DNA from 2 places in the Pseudarthrobacter sp. NIBRBAC000502771 genome. Region 1 is predicted to be linked to the other one. Evidence: riboswitches for the same ligand, from Rfam matches in the RefSeq annotation. Region 1 holds a riboswitch; the other holds the start of a gene.
What was found. Region 1 has a riboswitch for glycine ahead of cycA (D-serine/D-alanine/glycine transporter). Riboswitches for the same ligand answer to the same signal wherever they lie in the genome.

Region 1 (8,501 bases):
CTTGGCGATGTCGGCGTCGTTGGAGAGGATGATGCCGCCGCGCGGACCGGCGAGGGTCTTGTGCGTGGTGGACGTTACTACGTGGGCGTGCGGCACCGGTGACGGGTGCAGCCCTGCGGCCACCAGCCCGGCGAAGTGCGCCATGTCCACCATGAGGTAGGCGCCCACGGAGTCGGCGATCCGGCGGAACTCGGCAAAGTCCAGCTGGCGGGCATAGGCCGACCAGCCGGCAACGATGAGCTGCGGCTTCGTTTCCAGCGCCAGCCGTTCCACTTCTGCCATGTCGATCGTGTGGGTGTCTTCGCGGACCTGGTACGGGACCACGTTGTAGAGCTTGCCGGAAAAGTTGATCCGCATGCCGTGGGTCAGGTGGCCGCCGTGGGCCAGGTTCAGGCCCATGATGGTGTCGCCGGGCTTGATCAGCGCGTGCATCACCGAGGCGTTGGCCTGGGCGCCGGAGTGCGGCTGCACGTTGGCGAACCCGGCACCGAAGAGCGCCTTGACCCGGTCGATGGCGAGCTGCTCAGTGACGTCCACGTGCTCGCAGCCACCGTAGTAGCGCTTGCCCGGGTAGCCTTCGGCGTACTTGTTGGTCAGGACGGAGCCCTGCGCCTGCATCACGGCCACGGCGGTGTGGTTCTCCGAGGCGATCATTTCCAGGCCCTCACGCTGGCGGCCCAATTCGTCGTCGATCTTGGCGGCGATTTCGGGGTCCAACGCGGACAGGTCCGCGTTGAGGCTCGGGGAGACTACCTGCTCGAACACTGCGGTGTCAGCGGGGGCACTCACAGTTCGCCGCCGTTCGCTTCGGCGTATTCCTCTGCGGACAGCAGCGGGCCCTCTTCGGTGACGGTGACCTTGAAGAGCCAGCCGGCGCCGTACGGATCGTTGTTGATCACGGCAGGGTCGCTGACGACGTCGTCGTTGACTTCCGTGACCTCGCCCGTGACAGGGGAGTACAGGTCCGAGACGGACTTGGTGGACTCGATCTCGCCACAGGTCTCGCCGGCCGTCACGGTGGAGCCAACCTCGGGCAGGTCCACGTAGACGATGTCGCCCAGTGCTTCGGCGGCAACAGCGGACACGCCAACCACGGACGGACCGGAGCCGTCAGCGGCGATCCATTCGTGCTCGGCGGAATACTTCAGTTCGGCGGCAACTTTAGCCATGGTGTTTTTCCTTAAGTTTGGGGTTCAAGAGTGGGGAAGCGCGAAGCTACTTTTGGCGCTTGTAGAACGGCAGGGCGACAACCTCGAAGGGCTCGGCCTTGCCGCGCAGGTCCACGTCCAGTGCGGTGCCCAGCCCGGCGTGCTCGACGTCGACGTAGGCCAGTGCTACAGGGTAGCCCAGGGTGGGGCTGGGCTGGCCGGAGGTCACCTCGCCCACCACGTTGCCGTCCTTGAGGACCGGGTAGCCACCACGGCCCGCGCGCCGGCCGAGGCCCTTCAGGCCGACGAGCTTGCGCTTGGAGCCGGACTCCTTGGCTGCCTCGAGTGCGGCCCGTCCCACGAAGTCGCCTTCCTTGGACTTGAGCGCAACGACGGGGCCAAGGCCGGCGTCGAACGGTGAACGCTCCAGGGACAGCTCATTGCCATAGAGCGGCATGCCGGCCTCGAGGCGGAGTGAGTCGCGGGACGCAAGACCGCACGGGATGATGCCGAACTCTTCGCCGGCCTGGGCCACGGACTCCCACAGGGAAGCGGCGCCTTCATTGGGCAGGAAGAGCTCAAAGCCGTCTTCGCCGGTGTAGCCCGTCCGGGCCAGGATGACGTCCTGGCCGGCGATGGTCAGCTCGTTGAACGCGTAGTACTTCAGGCCGGTGACCAGGGCGTGCTGGGATTCATCCGTGAGCTTGAGCAGGATGGCCTCGGCGTTGCGTCCCTGGACTGCGACGAGGGAGGTGGCCGACGAAGCGTCCTCCACCTTGACGTCGAAGTTAACTGCCCGTTCCGCGAGGGCTGCCGCCACGGTGGGGGCGTTGCCGGCGTTGGGGACCACCAGGTATTTTTCGTCGCCGAAACGGTAGGTGATGAGGTCATCGATGATGCCGCCGTCCTCGTTGCAGATCAGCGAGTACTTGGCCTTGCCATCCGCGATGGCGGACAACTTGCCCACCAGGGCGTAATCCAGGAAGGCGCCGGCTTCGGGGCCGGTGACCCAGACTTCGCCCATGTGGGAGAGATCGAACAGGCCCGCAGCTTTGCGGACGGCGTGGTGCTCGGCCAGTTCGGAGCTGTACTTGAGCGGCATCTGCCAGCCGCCGAAGTCGGTGAAGGAAGCTCCCAGCTTCTTGTGCTCTTCGTAGAGAGCCGTGTAGTTCTCAGTCATTGGGGGATCCTTAGTTTTCGAACTCGGACAGCGGCGGGCAGGAGCAGATCAGGTTCCGGTCTCCACCGGCACCGTCGATCCGGCCCACCGGCGGGAAGTACTTGTCCTGCTTGAGGTGGTGGACGGGGAAGACAGCCTGTTCGCGGCTGTACTGACGGGTCCATTCGGAGTTCACGACGGCGGACGCGGTGTGGGGTGCGTTGCGCAGCGGGGAGTCCTGCACAGAGAAGTCGCCGTTGGCCACCTGGTCAATTTCCTTGCGGATGGTGATCATGGCCTCGATGAAGCGGTCGATCTCGGCCAGGTCCTCGGACTCGGTGGGCTCCACCATCAGCGTGCCGGCCACCGGGAACGCCAGGGTGGGGGCGTGGAAACCGTAGTCGATGAGGCGCTTGGCCACATCCTCCGCGGTGACACCGGTCCTGGCCGTGAGTTCGCGCAGGTCCAGGATGCATTCGTGCGCCACGAGGCCACCTTCGCCGGTGTAGAGGACCGGGAAGTAGTCGTTCAGGCGCACGGCGACGTAGTTCGCAGCGAGCAATGCTGCCTTGGTGGCCTGGGTCAGGCCTTCCCCGCCCATGAGCTTCACGTAGGCCCAGGAGATCGGAAGGACTCCGGCGGAGCCGAAGTTCGAGGCGCTGATTGCCACGCCGTGGCCTTCTTCATGCGCTGCCTTGTTCGCGTCGCCGGGCATAAACGGTGCCAGGTGGGCCTTCGCCGCGACCGGCCCGACGCCGGGTCCCCCGCCGCCGTGCGGGATGCAGAAGGTCTTGTGCAGGTTCAGGTGGGACACATCCCCGCCGAACTTGCCCGGCTGGGCCAGGCCCACCAGGGCGTTCAGGTTGGCGCCGTCAACGTAGACCTGGCCGCCGGCAGCATGGACGGCCTCGCAGATCTCAGTCACGTCCGCATCGTAGACGCCGTGGGTGGACGGGTAGGTGATCATGATGGCCGAGAGGACGTCTTTGTTCGCCTCGATCTTTGCGTACAGGTCCTCGTGGTCAATCGTTCCATCCGCAGCCGTGGCAACGACGACGACCTTCATGCCGGCCAGGACGGCGGAGGCGGCGTTGGTGCCGTGGGCCGAGGCCGGGATCAGGCAAACGTTGCGCTGGGTGTCGCCGTTCGCGCGGTGGTAGCCGCGGATGGCCAGCAGGCCGGCCAGCTCGCCCTGGGACCCGGCGTTGGGCTGGAGGGACACCTGGTCGTAGCCGGTGATTTCCGCCAAGTCGGCTTCCAGGCCACTGATCAGTTCACGCCAGCCTTCGGTCTGGGAGTCCGGGGCGAAGGGGTGGATGGAGGCGAACTCCGGCCAGGAGATGGCTTCCATCTCGGCGGTGGCGTTCAGCTTCATGGTGCACGAGCCCAGCGGGATCATGGTGCGGTCCAGCGCGAGGTCCCGGTCAGAGAGCTTGCGGATGTAGCGCAGCAGCTGGGTTTCGGACCGGTGGGTGTTGAACACCGGGTGCTGCATGTACTCGGAGGTGCGGAGCACCTCTGCGGGCAGTTCGAAGCCCTCGGCGTCCACCACGGGGCCGGCACCGAAGGCGACGGCGATCGCGGACAGGATTTCCGGCGTCGTGGTTTCATCCACGGACACGCCGATGGTGTCGGCATCAATATGCCGCAGGTTGATCCCGCGTGCTTCAGCAGCGGTGATGACCTTGGCGGCCTTGCCGGGAACGGAGACCGTGACTGTGTCGAAGAACGTCTCAGTGGCCAGTTCCCGGCCTGCGACCTTGAGGGTGGTGGCCAGGGCGCGGGCGTTGTTGTGGACGCGCTCGGCGATGGCCTTCAGTCCGTCCGGGCCGTGGTAGACGGCGTAGAAGGAGGACACGATGGCCAGCAGGGCCTGCGCGGTGCAGATGTTGGACGTGGCCTTTTCGCGGCGGATGTGCTGCTCGCGCGTCTGCAGCGCCAGGCGGTAGGCCGGGAGGCCGGCGTCGTCCTTGGACACGCCCACCAGGCGGCCGGGCATGGAACGCTCCAGGCCCTTGGCCACGGCCATGTAGGCGGCGTGCGGGCCGCCGAAGAACAGCGGCACCCCGAAACGCTGGGTGGAGCCGACGGCGATGTCGGCGCCCTGCTCGCCCGGAGGCGTGATCAGGGTCAGTGCCAGCAGGTCGGCGGCGACGGTAACCAGTGCACCGCGCTGCTTCGCCTCGGCGATCACGCCTGCGTGGTTGAAGACGCGGCCGGAGACGCCGGGTTGCTGGAGCACGATCCCGTTGATGGCACCTTCAGGGAGTCCCTTGGACAGGTCGGCAACCTCAACCTCGAAGCCGAGCGCCTCGGCGCGGCCTTTGACGATGGCGATGGTCTGGGGCAGGACGTCGGCGTCCAGGACGGTCTTGCCGTCGCGGGCGTCCTTGTTTTTGTTGGCGCGGCGCATCATCAGCACGGCCTCGGCCACGGCGGTGGCTTCGTCCAGCAGGGAGGCGTTGGCGATGGGCAGGCCCACCAGGTCCTGGACCATGGTCTGGAAGTTCAGGAGTGCCTCGAGCCGGCCCTGGGAAATTTCGGGCTGGTACGGGGTGTAGGCGGTGTACCAGGCCGGGGCCTCGAGGATGTTCCGGCGGATCACGGCAGGGGTGATGGTGTCGTAGTAGCCCTGGCCGATCATCTGGACCGCGGTCTTGTTCTTGGCGGCCAGCCGGCGCAATTCAGCAAGCACCTCAACCTCGCTGAGGGCGCCCTTGAGCGCGAGCGGCTTGGACTGGCGGATCGAATTGGGGACGGCGATGTCCACAAGGCCGTCAACGCTGTCGTAGCCAACGGCCTTGAGCATGGTGTCCACGTCAGCCTGGCGGCGTGCACCGATGTGCCGGTCCGCAAAGACAGACGGTTGGGATTGAATCGTCATGAGGAACTCCAGGATTGGCCGGCCACGGGTGGCTCGGCATGGATCGGGTCCCTCCCCGCTCTGTATTGGACCTGAGAGATTCCGCAAACCCAGCCAGGGCCTGCTTGCACCGTCGGTGAGTACTGCCGGAGCAGCACTGCTTTCCAGAGTCGCCTCGCCGTGACGGTACATGGGCCTGAGAGATTCCTGGGGAGGATTTGCTCCTACGGCGCCTGCCCGGTGATGGCCGGGAGAACTCTCCCGCCACAGCTCGAAAGGCTTATTGAAATGTGGGTGATTCGGCTCACAAGTTACAGGATGGCGGCACGGGGAGCAAATCGGTCCGTCATGAAGCACGCAGGCGGGACCGTTACGCAGATGCTGTCATGGCGGGCTTGACTTTTGTTCGTGACCGACGCCACACTGAACCCCGTGATCCGGCCGGGCAGCGGAACTGGCCCAAAGAACGCTGGGCGCTCCGTCGCCGGCTGTGATTGCCGGAGGCCCAAAAATGCGCCGTGCGGCTTGAAGTCCACAGCGGATGCACTCCGATAACTGAACACTGATTTACCAATCAACGCTTTTGACCTGCGGCGGGAGAGCCCTGCCGGTACGTTCAGCAGGCGCCGTAGGAGCAAACCCTCCCCAGGAAACTCTCAGGCCCACGTACCGCCGCGGTGAGGCAACTCTGGAAAGCAGCCAGGCCCTGTCCTGGCTCACCGACGGTGCAAGCACGCCATCCCGGCGAGTGGAAACTCTCAGGTCCAAGACAGAGCGGGGAGGAAATCCAATCTTTGCGACACCCCGGGTGCCGCTCGAACGATGGAGTTCCTCAATGACGACCCATTCCCCGACGTCCCCCGGCGGCGGAGCCCCGCACCTGGAGCGGCAGCTCAGCAACCGCCACATCCAACTGATCGCCATCGGCGGCGCAATCGGCACCGGCCTGTTCATGGGTTCCGGCAAGACTATCTCGGCAGCCGGCCCCTCGGTGATCTTCGTATACATGATCATCGGCTTCATGCTGTTCTTCGTCATGCGTGCCATGGGTGAACTGCTGCTCAGCAACCTCAACTACAAGTCCTTCAGCGATTTCGCCGCAGACCTGCTGGGCCCGTGGGCCGGCTTCTTTACGGGCTGGACCTACTGGTTCTGCTGGGTCATCACCGGCATCGCCGATGTCATCGCCATCGCCGGCTACTCCCGGGAACTGTGGCCCGGGGTGCCCCTGTGGATCCCCGGCCTGGCCACCGTAGCCATCCTTCTCCTGCTGAACCTCACCACCGTCAAGGCCTTTGGCGAAACCGAGTTCTGGTTCGCGCTCATCAAGATCATTGCCATTGCTGCGCTGATCATCGTTGGCCTGTTCATGATCTTCACCGGTTTCCAGTCCGACGCCGGCCCTGCCACCTTCACCAACCTGTGGAGCCACGGCGGATTCTTCCCGAACGAGTTCATGGGCTTCGTGGCGGGCTTCCAGATCGCCGTCTTCGCCTTCGTGGGAATCGAACTGGTGGGTACCACCGCCGCCGAGGCCAAGAACCCGGAGCGGAACCTGCCCAAGGCCATCAACTCCATCCCCATCCGCGTGCTCCTCTTCTACGTAGGCGCCCTCATCATCCTGATGGCAGTCACCCCCTGGACCGAGTTCAGGGCCGGCCACAGCCCCTTCATCGCCATGTTCTCGCTGGCAGGCCTGGGTGCCGCAGCCACCATCGTCAACCTCGTGGTGCTGAGCTCCGCGATGTCCTCCGCGAACTCCGGCATCTACTCGACCTCCCGCATGGTCTTCGGCCTTGCCCAGGAAGGCGACGCTCCCGACGTCTTTGGCAAACTGTCCCGGCGGAAGGTGCCCCAGAACGCACTGTTCCTCTCCTGCGTGCTGCTGCTGTCCGGCGTCGTCCTCATGTATGCGGGCCAGGACGTGGGCAAGGCCTTCGACATGGTTACCACCGTCTCAGCTGTCTGCTTCGTCTTTGTCTGGTCGATCATCCTGGCCAGCTACATCGCCTTCCGCCGCCGCCGGCCGCACCTGCATGAAGCATCGAAGTTCAAAATGCCCGGCGGTGTTGCCATGGTCTGGGTTGTCTTCGCCTTCTTCGCTTTCGTGATCTGGACCCTCACCACTCAGCCGGACACCCTGGTGGCCCTGCTGGTCACGCCGGTCTGGTTCGTCCTGCTGGGCGCCGCTTGGTTCGTCCTCCGCCGCCGGCCCGCACACCAGGCCCGATTCGCCACGTTCCAGGCTGAACTACAGGCAGACCAGGACTTCACTGACGCCGCATCCGGGAATGCCGTCCGTCCTGGTGCCGCCGCAGAAGCGGGGGAAGAGCGGGTCAAGCGGTGATCGGCACGGAAGCCCGCGTGTCGCAGGCCAGCACGGCCGAGGCCGGGCAGCGCCAGGCCGTGGCTCCGGAAACGGGCAAGGAATTCGTCCTGACATTCCATTGCCCGGATGCGCTCGGCATCGTCCAGGCGGTGGCGGCCTACCTGCTGGAGCAGGAATGCTACATCGTGGACATCAAGCAGTTCGGGGACCGCGCGAGCGGCAGGTTCTTCATGCGGATCCACGTCACCGCGCAGGTAGAGGTGGAACTCGACCGCCTCCGGGCCGGTTTTGAGCAGGTGGCCCGGGAGTGGCAGATGGACTGGCGCCTCGAACGCCACGGCCGCAAGCAGCCCATCCTGGTCATGGTGTCCAAATACGACCACTGCCTCAACGACCTCCTGTTCCGCGCCCGCAGCGGTGAGTTGCCCGTCCGGATTGCCGCCGTGGTGTCCAACCACCCGGACCTGGAACCCCTTGCCGCGTGGCACGGTGTCCCGTTCCACCACATCCCGGTCACGCCCGATACCAAGGCGGAAGCTGAGGGGCGCCTGCTGGAACTGGTGGACCAGTACGCAGTGGAACTGGTGGTGCTGGCCCGCTACATGCAGGTGCTCAGCGATGAAGCCACTACGCGCCTCAGCGGCAAGGCCATCAACATCCACCACTCGTTCCTGCCCAGCTTCAAGGGCGCAAAGCCGTACCACCAGGCGTACGAACGCGGTGTCAAGACGGTGGGCGCCACTGCCCACTACGTGAACTCGGAGCTGGACGAGGGGCCTATCATTTCGCAGCAGGTCATCGAGGTGGACCACACGTATTCCGCTTCAGACCTGGTCACGGTTGGCCGCGACGCCGAATGCAAGGCGCTCACGAATGCCGTCCGCTGGCACGCTGAAGGGCGGATAGTCCTCTCCGGCAACCGGACGGTCATCCTCCGCTAGTTGCAGGCCCATCCACGCCGCCGGCGCTGCACTCCTCCCGGGCGGAGGGGCAGGCGCCGGC
Region 2 (8,501 bases), 420 kb from region 1:
CTTGTGGTGGGCAGGGAACGCGGCCTGCTCGCGCGGGTAGGCACGGTCCCAGTCGGAGCTGACGACGGCGGCTGCCGTGTGGGGTGCGCGCCGCAAGGGTGAATCCGCCACGGCAAAGTCGCCATTGGCCACCTGGTCGATCTCCCTGCGGATGGTGATCATGGCCTCGATGAAGCGGTCGATCTCGGCCAGGTCCTCGGACTCGGTGGGCTCCACCATCAGGGTGCCCGCTACGGGGAACGAAAGGGTGGGGGCGTGGAAACCGAAGTCGATCAGCCGCTTGGCCACATCCTCGGCGGTGACGCCGGTCCTGGCTGTGAGTTCGCGCAGGTCCAGGATGCATTCATGCGCCACGAGGCCACCTTCGCCGGTGTAGAGGACCGGGAAGTAGTCGTTCAGCCTGGCAGCGACGTAGTTGGCCGCCAGCAGCGCGGACTTGGTGGCCTGAGTCAGGCCTTCCCCGCCCATGAGCTTCACGTAGGCCCAGGAGATCGGCAGCACACCCGCCGAACCGAACCGGGACGCCGAGATGGCTACCCCGTGGCCTTCCTCATGCGCTGCCTTGTTCGCGTCGCCGGGCATGAACGGTGCCAGGTGGGCCTTCGCCGCGACCGGCCCGACGCCGGGTCCCCCGCCGCCGTGCGGGATGCAGAAGGTCTTGTGCAGGTTCAGGTGGGACACATCCCCGCCGAACTTGCCCGGCTGGGCCAGGCCCACCAGGGCGTTCAGGTTGGCGCCGTCGACGTAGACCTGGCCACCGGCAGCATGGACGGCCTCGCAGATCTCGGTCACGTCCGCATCGTAGACGCCGTGGGTGGACGGGTAGGTGATCATGATCGCCGAGAGGACGTCCTTGTTCGCCTCGATCTTGGCCGTCAGGTCATCGTGATTGATGGTGCCGTCCGCGGCGGTGGCAACCACTACGACCTTCATGCCGGCCAGGACGGCGGAGGCAGCGTTGGTGCCATGGGCCGAGGCCGGGATCAGGCAGACGTTGCGCTGCTGCTCGCCGCGGGAGTGGTGGTACCCGCGGATAGCCAGCAGCCCGGCCAGTTCGCCCTGGGAGCCCGCGTTGGGCTGGATGGACACCTGGTCATACCCGGTGATCGTGGTCAGGTCCGCTTCCAGGTCCGCGATGAGTTCGCGCCAGCCTTCGGTCTGGGAGTCCGGGGCGAAGGGGTGGATGGAGGCAAACTCCGGCCAGGAGATGGCTTCCATCTCGGCGGTGGCGTTCAGCTTCATGGTGCACGAGCCCAGCGGGATCATGGTGCGGTCCAGCGCGAGGTCCCGGTCCGACAGCTTCCGGATGTAGCGCAGGAGCTGGGTTTCGGACCGGTACGTGTTGAAGACCGGGTGCTGCAGGTAGTCGGAGGAACGCTCCACGGCGGCCTCCAGCACAAAGCCCTGGCCCTCGCCGCGGATCCCGGCAACGGTGGCGCCAAAGACGTCGGCAACCTCGGCGACGATGGCCGGCGTCGTGGTTTCATCCAGGGAAATGCCCACGGTGTCGGCGTCGACGGGACGCAGGTTGATCCCGCGTGCTTCGGCGGCGGCGACAATCGCGGCAGCGCGTCCCGGGACCCGGACCGTCAGGGTGTCGAAAAAGCTCGTGTGCAGCACCTCCACACCGGCACCCGCCAGCGAGGCCGCCAGTGTTCGTGCATGGCCGTGGGCGGTTTCCGCGATCGCCTTCAGCCCGTCGGGGCCGTGGTAGACGGCGTACATGGAGGAGACGATGGCCAGGAGGGCCTGCGCGGTGCAGATGTTGGACGTGGCCTTTTCGCGGCGGATGTGCTGCTCGCGCGTCTGCAGCGCGAGGCGGTACGCGGGCATCCCTGCGTCGTCCTTGGACACGCCCACCAGGCGGCCGGGCATGGAACGCTCCAGGCCCTTGCGGACGGCCATGTAGGCGGCGTGCGGCCCGCCGAAGAACAGCGGCACCCCGAAACGCTGCGTGGAGCCGACGGCGATGTCGGCGCCCTGCTCGCCGGGAGGCGTTATCAGGGTCAGGGCCAGCAGGTCGGCGGCCACGGTAACCAGCGCACCGCGGTCCTTCGCCGCCGCAATGGTGGCGGACTGATCCCAGACCCGGCCTGAGGCGCCGGGCTGCTGGAGCACGATCCCGTTGATCGCACCTTCAGGGAGGCCCTTGGACAGGTCGGCAACCTCAACCTCGAAGCCGAGCGCCTCGGCGCGGCCCTTGACGATGGCAATGGTCTGCGGCAGCACGTCAATGTCCAGGACGGTCTTGCCGTCGTGGGCGTCTTTGGTCTTGTTGGCGCGGCGCATGAGCAGCACCGCTTCGGCCACGGCGGTGGCTTCATCCAGCAGGGAGGCGTTGGCGATGGGCAGGCCCACCAGGTCCTGGACCATGGTCTGGAAGTTCAGGAGTGCCTCAAGCCGGCCCTGGGAAATTTCGGGCTGGTACGGGGTGTAGGCGGTGTACCAGGCCGGGGCCTCGAGGATGTTCCGGCGGATCACGGCAGGGGTGATGGTGTCGTAGTAGCCCTGGCCAATCATCTGGACCGCGGTCTTGTTCTTGGCGGCCAGCCGGCGCAATTCAGCAAGCACCTCAACCTCACTGAGGGCATCCTGCAGGCGGAGGGCCGTGTCCTGGCGGATGACCTTGGGCACGGCGGTGTCCACCAGGGAATCGACCGTGCCGTAGCCCACGGCTTTGAGCATGGTGTCGGCGTCGTCCTGGCGGCGTGCGCCAATGTGGCGGTCTACGAAGGTGGTGGAGGTTGGGGTAACCGACACGAAGGAACTCCATTTATTCAGGCGGCGCAGGGTACGCCACAGCTATTCGGGTCCCTCCCCGCTCTGTATTGGACCTGAGAGTTTCCGCGTCGCCTGCCTGCGCAGGAACCGCTTGCACCGTCGGTGAGCACAACAGCCGTTCCGCTTCCCCCAAGGGAGGCCGGACAACTGCCTGCTGCTTTCCAGAGGTGCCTCGCCGCGGCGGTACAGGGGCCTGCGAGATTCCTGGGGAGGATTTGCTCCTACGGCGCCTGCCTGTACTTCCGGCAGAACTCTCCCGCCGCAGATCAAAGGCTATTCATTTGTTGGATCATGACGGCCGGTGACAGCCCTCACAACTCTCCATTGTCCTACGCCAGAAGCCCTCCGGCAAATGGAAAACTACCTGCGGAGCCGTTCCAACGCGGCCAGGAGTTCCTCCACGTCAGCGGCTGCTCCGCCTTCCGGCGCAGGGCCCACGGAAAGCATGGCATTGAAGTACAAACCGTCACCCATATACAGGACAGCCCTGGCCAGGCCGGGCCCCACATCCGCAGCAATCTCGTCCAGCCACCGCTGCTGGATGGCGGCGAACCGGCGGCGGGTCTCCTCATGCGCCACCTCGGCAAGCCGCGTGGCGGCCACAATGACCCGGTCCAGAGGAGTATCCGCCCAGACAGAGGAACGGATGAAATACGCGGCGGCACCTTCGCTGGCCGAAGCCATCGCGTCGGCATCCGCCTTGGCCAACCCCTCAAGGCGGTCCAGCAGCACGGCGATGAGCGCTTCCTTGTTGGGAAAGTGGTAGAGGAGGCCACCTTTGGACACCCCGGCCTTACGGGCTACGGCGTCGAGGGTTGCAGCGCGCTCCCCCACTTCGATCAGCAGGGACTCGAAGGCGTCAAGGACCGCATCACGGGCTACAGGCTTTCGGGGCATGCCTTCCATCATGCCCTCCACCGGCAGGGAAGAAGGAATGCTTCGGTTTCAAACTATACCGTCCAGACGGTACAGTTATTACATGACGATCTCCATTCGCCCGGCCTCCTTACAAAGGGACAGCTCCGCCATGCGGCCACCGTGGCGGGATTGGCTCGCGTTGGGGCTGCTGATGTTTCCCGTGCTGCTGGTGGCAGTGGACAATACCGCCCTGACCTTCGCCCTGCCCGCCATCGCCCGCGCCCTGGAACCGACGGGCCTGCAGCTGCTGTGGATCGTGGACGCCTATCCACTGGTCCTGGCAGGGCTGCTGGTATCAATGGGAAGCCTCGGCGACCGGATTGGGCGGCGGCGGCTGCTGGTCGTCGGCAGCCTGGGCTTCGCAGGGCTGTCCGCCGCCACGGCATTCGCGCCCACCCCGGAGTGGCTGATCGCCGGCCGCGCGGCGCTCGGGTTCTTCGGCGCCATGCTGATGCCGTCCACCTTGTCGCTGATCCGGAACATTTTCCCGGAGCCCAACCGCCGGCGGATGGCCATTGCCATCTGGGCTGCCGGATTCTCCGGCGGCGCCGCCCTGGGCCCCATCCTCGGTGGATGGCTGGTGGAGCACTTCTGGTGGGGTGCCGTGTTCCTGGTGGCCGTGCCACTCATGCTGCCCCTGCTGGCGCTGGGGCCGGCCTTCATTCCGGAGTCCAGGGATCCCGCGCCGGGAAGAGCGGACATTCCCAGCGTCCTGCTATCCATGCTGGTCATGGTGCCCGCCGTCTACGGCGTAAAGTCAGTAGCCACCGAAGGTCCGGGGCCGGCCGGGCTGGGAAGCATAGCCTTCGGCCTGGCCATGGGCATTGTGTTCGTGCGGCGCCAGCACCGGCTGGAGCACCCGCTGCTGGACATGTCACTATTCCGCAACAGGGTGTTCAGCATGGCCATCAGCGCCAACGTTTTGGCCCTGTTTTCCTTCAACGGGTTCATCCTTTTCCTTGCCCAGCACCTCCAACTCCTGGAGGGGATGACACCGTCGGCGGCGGGCATTGCCATGCTCCCGGCCCTGGCAGCCACAGTGACGGCAGGGCTGGTGGTGGTCCCGCTGGTCCGGAAGGTGCGTCCGGGGTACGTCGTGGCCGCGGGCCTGTCCTTCAGTGCCGTCGGCTACAGCATGGTGGCCTTCGGTAACGACGGCGGGGGCCCGCCCCTGCTGCTGGCAGCATTGCTGGTCCTGGCGCTGGGCGTAGGCACGGCGGAAACCATCTCGAACGACCTCATCCTCGGCTCGGCCCCGCCGGCGAAATCCGGCGCTGCGGCAGCGATTTCCGAGACGGGCTACGAGGTGGGATCGCTGCTGGGGACCGCGGTGCTGGGCTCCATCCTGACCGCGTCCTACCAGCAGAACCTCCGGCTGCCGGCGGGGCTGGAGGCCATGCTGCCCGGAACCTCGCTGCACAACGCCAGGGAAACGCTGGCCGGTGCGGTGGACGCAGCCAACCTGGTGCCGGCACCGCTCGCCGGAGCCCTCAAGGACGCTGCGGCGGCCGCCTTCGATTCCGGCGTGCACGTTACGGCGGCAATTGGGCTGGTCCTCATGGCGACGGCGGCAGTGCTCGCCGCCGTCGTCCTCCGGAAAGTGCCCAAAGCGGCTTAGCGGAACATCCGCAGTATTGCCCGGACAACAGCCAGGCGTCCGGCGCGGCGGGATCCGCCGGCGCCGGACGCCCGTGTGGACTGCCCGCTACTTGGAGTCGGCCGCGGTGACCTTGGCGGTGGGCTTCATGTTTTCCGCCTGCACCATCCAGGCGAACTGCTCCAGCCGGGCGATGAACTCGTGCAGGAGGTCCGCGGAGGTGGGGTCTTCCTCATCCACTTCGTCATGGACCTTGCGCATGGTGCCCACGGCCGCTTCCATGGCAGCGACGATCCGCTCGATGGCATCCGCGGTGCTGATCAGCCCTTCCGGGAACTGGGCCAGGCTGGTGGTCTCGGCAACGGTGGCGCTGCGGCCGTCGGGAAGCGCGTGCAGGGCGCGCATGCGCTCGGCGGTGTCGTCGGCGAACTGGCGGGCAGCGTCCACAATCTCGTCAAGCTGCAGGTGAAGGTCGCGGAAGTTGGTGCCCACGATGTTCCAGTGCGCCTGCTTGCCCTGAACGTGGAGCTCGATCAGGTCCGCCAGGACGGCCTGCAGGTTGTTGGTCAGTGTCGGTGAAGCTTTCATGCATCCTCCTCAATTGGTCCAGTACGGCAGACGCTACCAGCCCCGAACGGCGCGGCGGCAGGGCTAAAGGCAATTTCTCAGTGAGCTTACTAATTTCGGAAACCAGTCATAAACGAATGTGATTCATATTGCGTCTTGCATCACAGGCGGGGCACCCCCATACTAAATGAACGCCATTCATATAGTGACCTCCGTCTCACAGCCTTCCAGAAAGTGGTGCCATGACAGAGACAATCCGCACCAGTACTGCCAAACCCGGCCCGCACGCGCACGCGCCCTCCGCGGACGGCGTCAGCGCCAAGGGACTCAAGGGCGGCCAGCTCGGGCTCCTGGCCGTCGTCGTCCTGGGCATTTCCACCATTGCCCCCGCCTACACCCTCACCAGCGCACTGGGGCCCACCGTCAATGAAGCCGGCCTGCAGCTGCCCGTCATTTTCCTCATTGGGTTCATCCCCATGATCCTGGTCTCGCTCGCCTACCGGGAGCTCAACGCCGACTCCCCGGACAGCGGCACCACTTTCACCTGGGTGACCAAGGCATTCGGTCCGTGGATCGGCTGGATGGGCGGGTGGGGCCTGCTCGCCGCCAACATCATCGTGCTGTCCAACCTGGCCGGCGTCGCCGTCGACTTCTTCTACCTCTTCCTCTCCCAGCTCACCGGCTCCCCCGAACTGGCGGACCTCGCGGACAACAAGGCGTTGAACGTCATCACCTGCTTTGTCTTCGTGGCGCTGGCCGTCTGGGTCAGCTACCGCGGCCTGCACACCACCAAGCTGGTGCAATACAGCCTGGTGGGCTTCCAGCTGCTGGTGCTGGGCCTGTTCGTGGCCATGGCCTTCGCCAACTGGTCCACCTCGGAAACAGCAATCCCGTTCAGCTGGGACTGGTTCGACGTCACCAAGATCGAGACGTTCGGACAGATCGCCGCCGGCATCTCCCTCTCGATTTTCGTGTACTGGGGCTGGGATGTCTGCCTGACGGTCAACGAGGAAACAGCCAACGGCAAGAAGACCGCCGGCGTGGCCGGTACCTTGACCGCCGTCATCGTCCTTGCCATCTACCTGCTGGTCAGCATCGCCACCATGATGTTCGCCGGCGTCGGCGATACCGGGAACGGGCTGAACAACGCCGAGAACCACGAGAACATCTTCACGGCGCTGGCCTCCCCCATCATGGGCCCGTTCGCCATCCTGATGTCCCTGGCCGTGCTGTCCAGCTCCGCCGCGTCCCTGCAGTCAACCTTCATGTCGCCCTCGCGCAGCCTGCTGGCCATGGCACACTACGGCGCGCTGCCGGCACCCTTCAGCCGCATCAGCAGCAGGTTTTCCACGCCGGGCTTCGCCACCATCGCCGCCGGCGTCATGTCTGCTGGGTTCTACGCAGTCATGCATGTGGTCAGCGAGAACGTCCTGAACGACACCATCCTGGCCCTGGGCCTGATGATCTGCTTCTATTACGGCCTCACCGCCCTGGCCTGCACGTGGTACTTCCGCCACAGCCTGTTCAACAGCATGCGGCACTTCGTGCTGCGGCTGGTGTGCCCGGTGATGGGCGGCGTGGGGCTGTTCGTAGTATTCGTCCAGACCGCCATGGACAGCCTGGCACCTGAGTTTGGCAGCGGTTCAGAGGTGTTTGGCATAGGCCTGGTATTCATCCTGGGCGTCGGCATCCTGGCCCTGGGCGCCGTGGTCATGCTGGTCATGTCCCGTACGCACCCGGGCTTCTTCCGCGGCGAAACCCTCAAGCAGGACACCCCCGCGCTGGTGGTTCCGGAATAACTTCCAACCCAAAAGGTGCCGCGCCCCCACCGGGGCCCGGCACCTTTTCGGTGTGGCGGCGACGGACGGCTCACCAGTAGTGCGCCACGTCGATGACCAGGCGGGAGCCGGCGCCCGGACCGTCAAGGGCGAACACCCGGAACGGGAGGCGGGCACGAACGCCCACGCCGATGGTGGCCTGGCCCTCGAAGCTTCCGGCCCAGACCACCTGGCGGAAGGTCTGGTATCCGGAAACGTCGGAGAGCCCGGCCTTGTCGGCAGGTGTGTAGGTGGGCTGGCCGTTGGCGTCGTAGGCAGGCGCTTTGACGACGACCTGCAGCCGGGCGCCGCCCCGGGTGGGCACGATTGCGCCCGAGCCGTCCTGGATGACCTGCGGGACGTAGCGCACGGTGTAGCCGGGGGCCGGCGCGCCGCCCAGGTCAACCACCAGCCGGTCAAAGCAATAGTGCTGCCCGGTCCGGACGTTCGTCACGGGCACGCGGCCCATGGCGCCGTCCGACTTGATCAGCGAACCCCATGTGAGTCCGCAGTAGGGAGCCGCGGAGGCGGGCCCCTCGACGACGATTCCCAGCCCGACCGCCAGCAGGATGGCCGCGAGCCAGATGGAGAACTTTTTCATTGTGGTGCCACCCAAAATAAGGGCTATTGGATGCTTCCAGCGTAGGAGCGTTGGCGGGCGGAAACGAGGTCCATTTTGATAACGACGGCGTCCGGGGACAAAGAAGCGCCGGCCACCTCGGGTGAGGTGGCCGGCGCCGGGAAAACCAGGATGGGATTCTAGCCTTCGCAGTCGCGGCAGTACTTCAGGCCGTCCTTTTCGCGGGCGACCTGCGAGCGGT

Region 2: another riboswitch for glycine. It lies ahead of gcvP (aminomethyl-transferring glycine dehydrogenase); the one in region 1 lies ahead of cycA (D-serine/D-alanine/glycine transporter).

Annotation. Positions count from the first base shown of each region.
Region 1 covers NZ_CP041187.1:622,384-630,884, reverse strand. Annotated here, with positions in the region: gene glyA (serine hydroxymethyltransferase) at 1-789, opposite strand, end outside; gene gcvH (glycine cleavage system protein GcvH) at 786-1,169, opposite strand; gene gcvT (glycine cleavage system aminomethyltransferase GcvT) at 1,216-2,328, opposite strand; gene gcvP (aminomethyl-transferring glycine dehydrogenase) at 2,339-5,191, opposite strand; glycine riboswitch at 5,345-5,444, opposite strand; glycine riboswitch at 5,755-5,852, shown strand; gene cycA (D-serine/D-alanine/glycine transporter) at 6,006-7,517, shown strand; gene purU (formyltetrahydrofolate deformylase) at 7,577-8,440, shown strand.
Region 2 covers NZ_CP041187.1:200,253-208,753, forward strand. Annotated here, with positions in the region: gene gcvP (aminomethyl-transferring glycine dehydrogenase) at 1-2,760, opposite strand, end outside; glycine riboswitch at 2,953-3,050, opposite strand; gene NIBR502771_RS00925 (TetR/AcrR family transcriptional regulator) at 3,142-3,678, opposite strand; gene NIBR502771_RS00930 (MFS transporter) at 3,761-5,317, shown strand; gene NIBR502771_RS00935 (Dps family protein) at 5,405-5,884, opposite strand; gene NIBR502771_RS00940 (APC family permease) at 6,106-7,662, shown strand; gene NIBR502771_RS00945 (hypothetical protein) at 7,733-8,281, opposite strand; gene NIBR502771_RS00950 (DUF4193 domain-containing protein) at 8,440-8,501, opposite strand, start outside.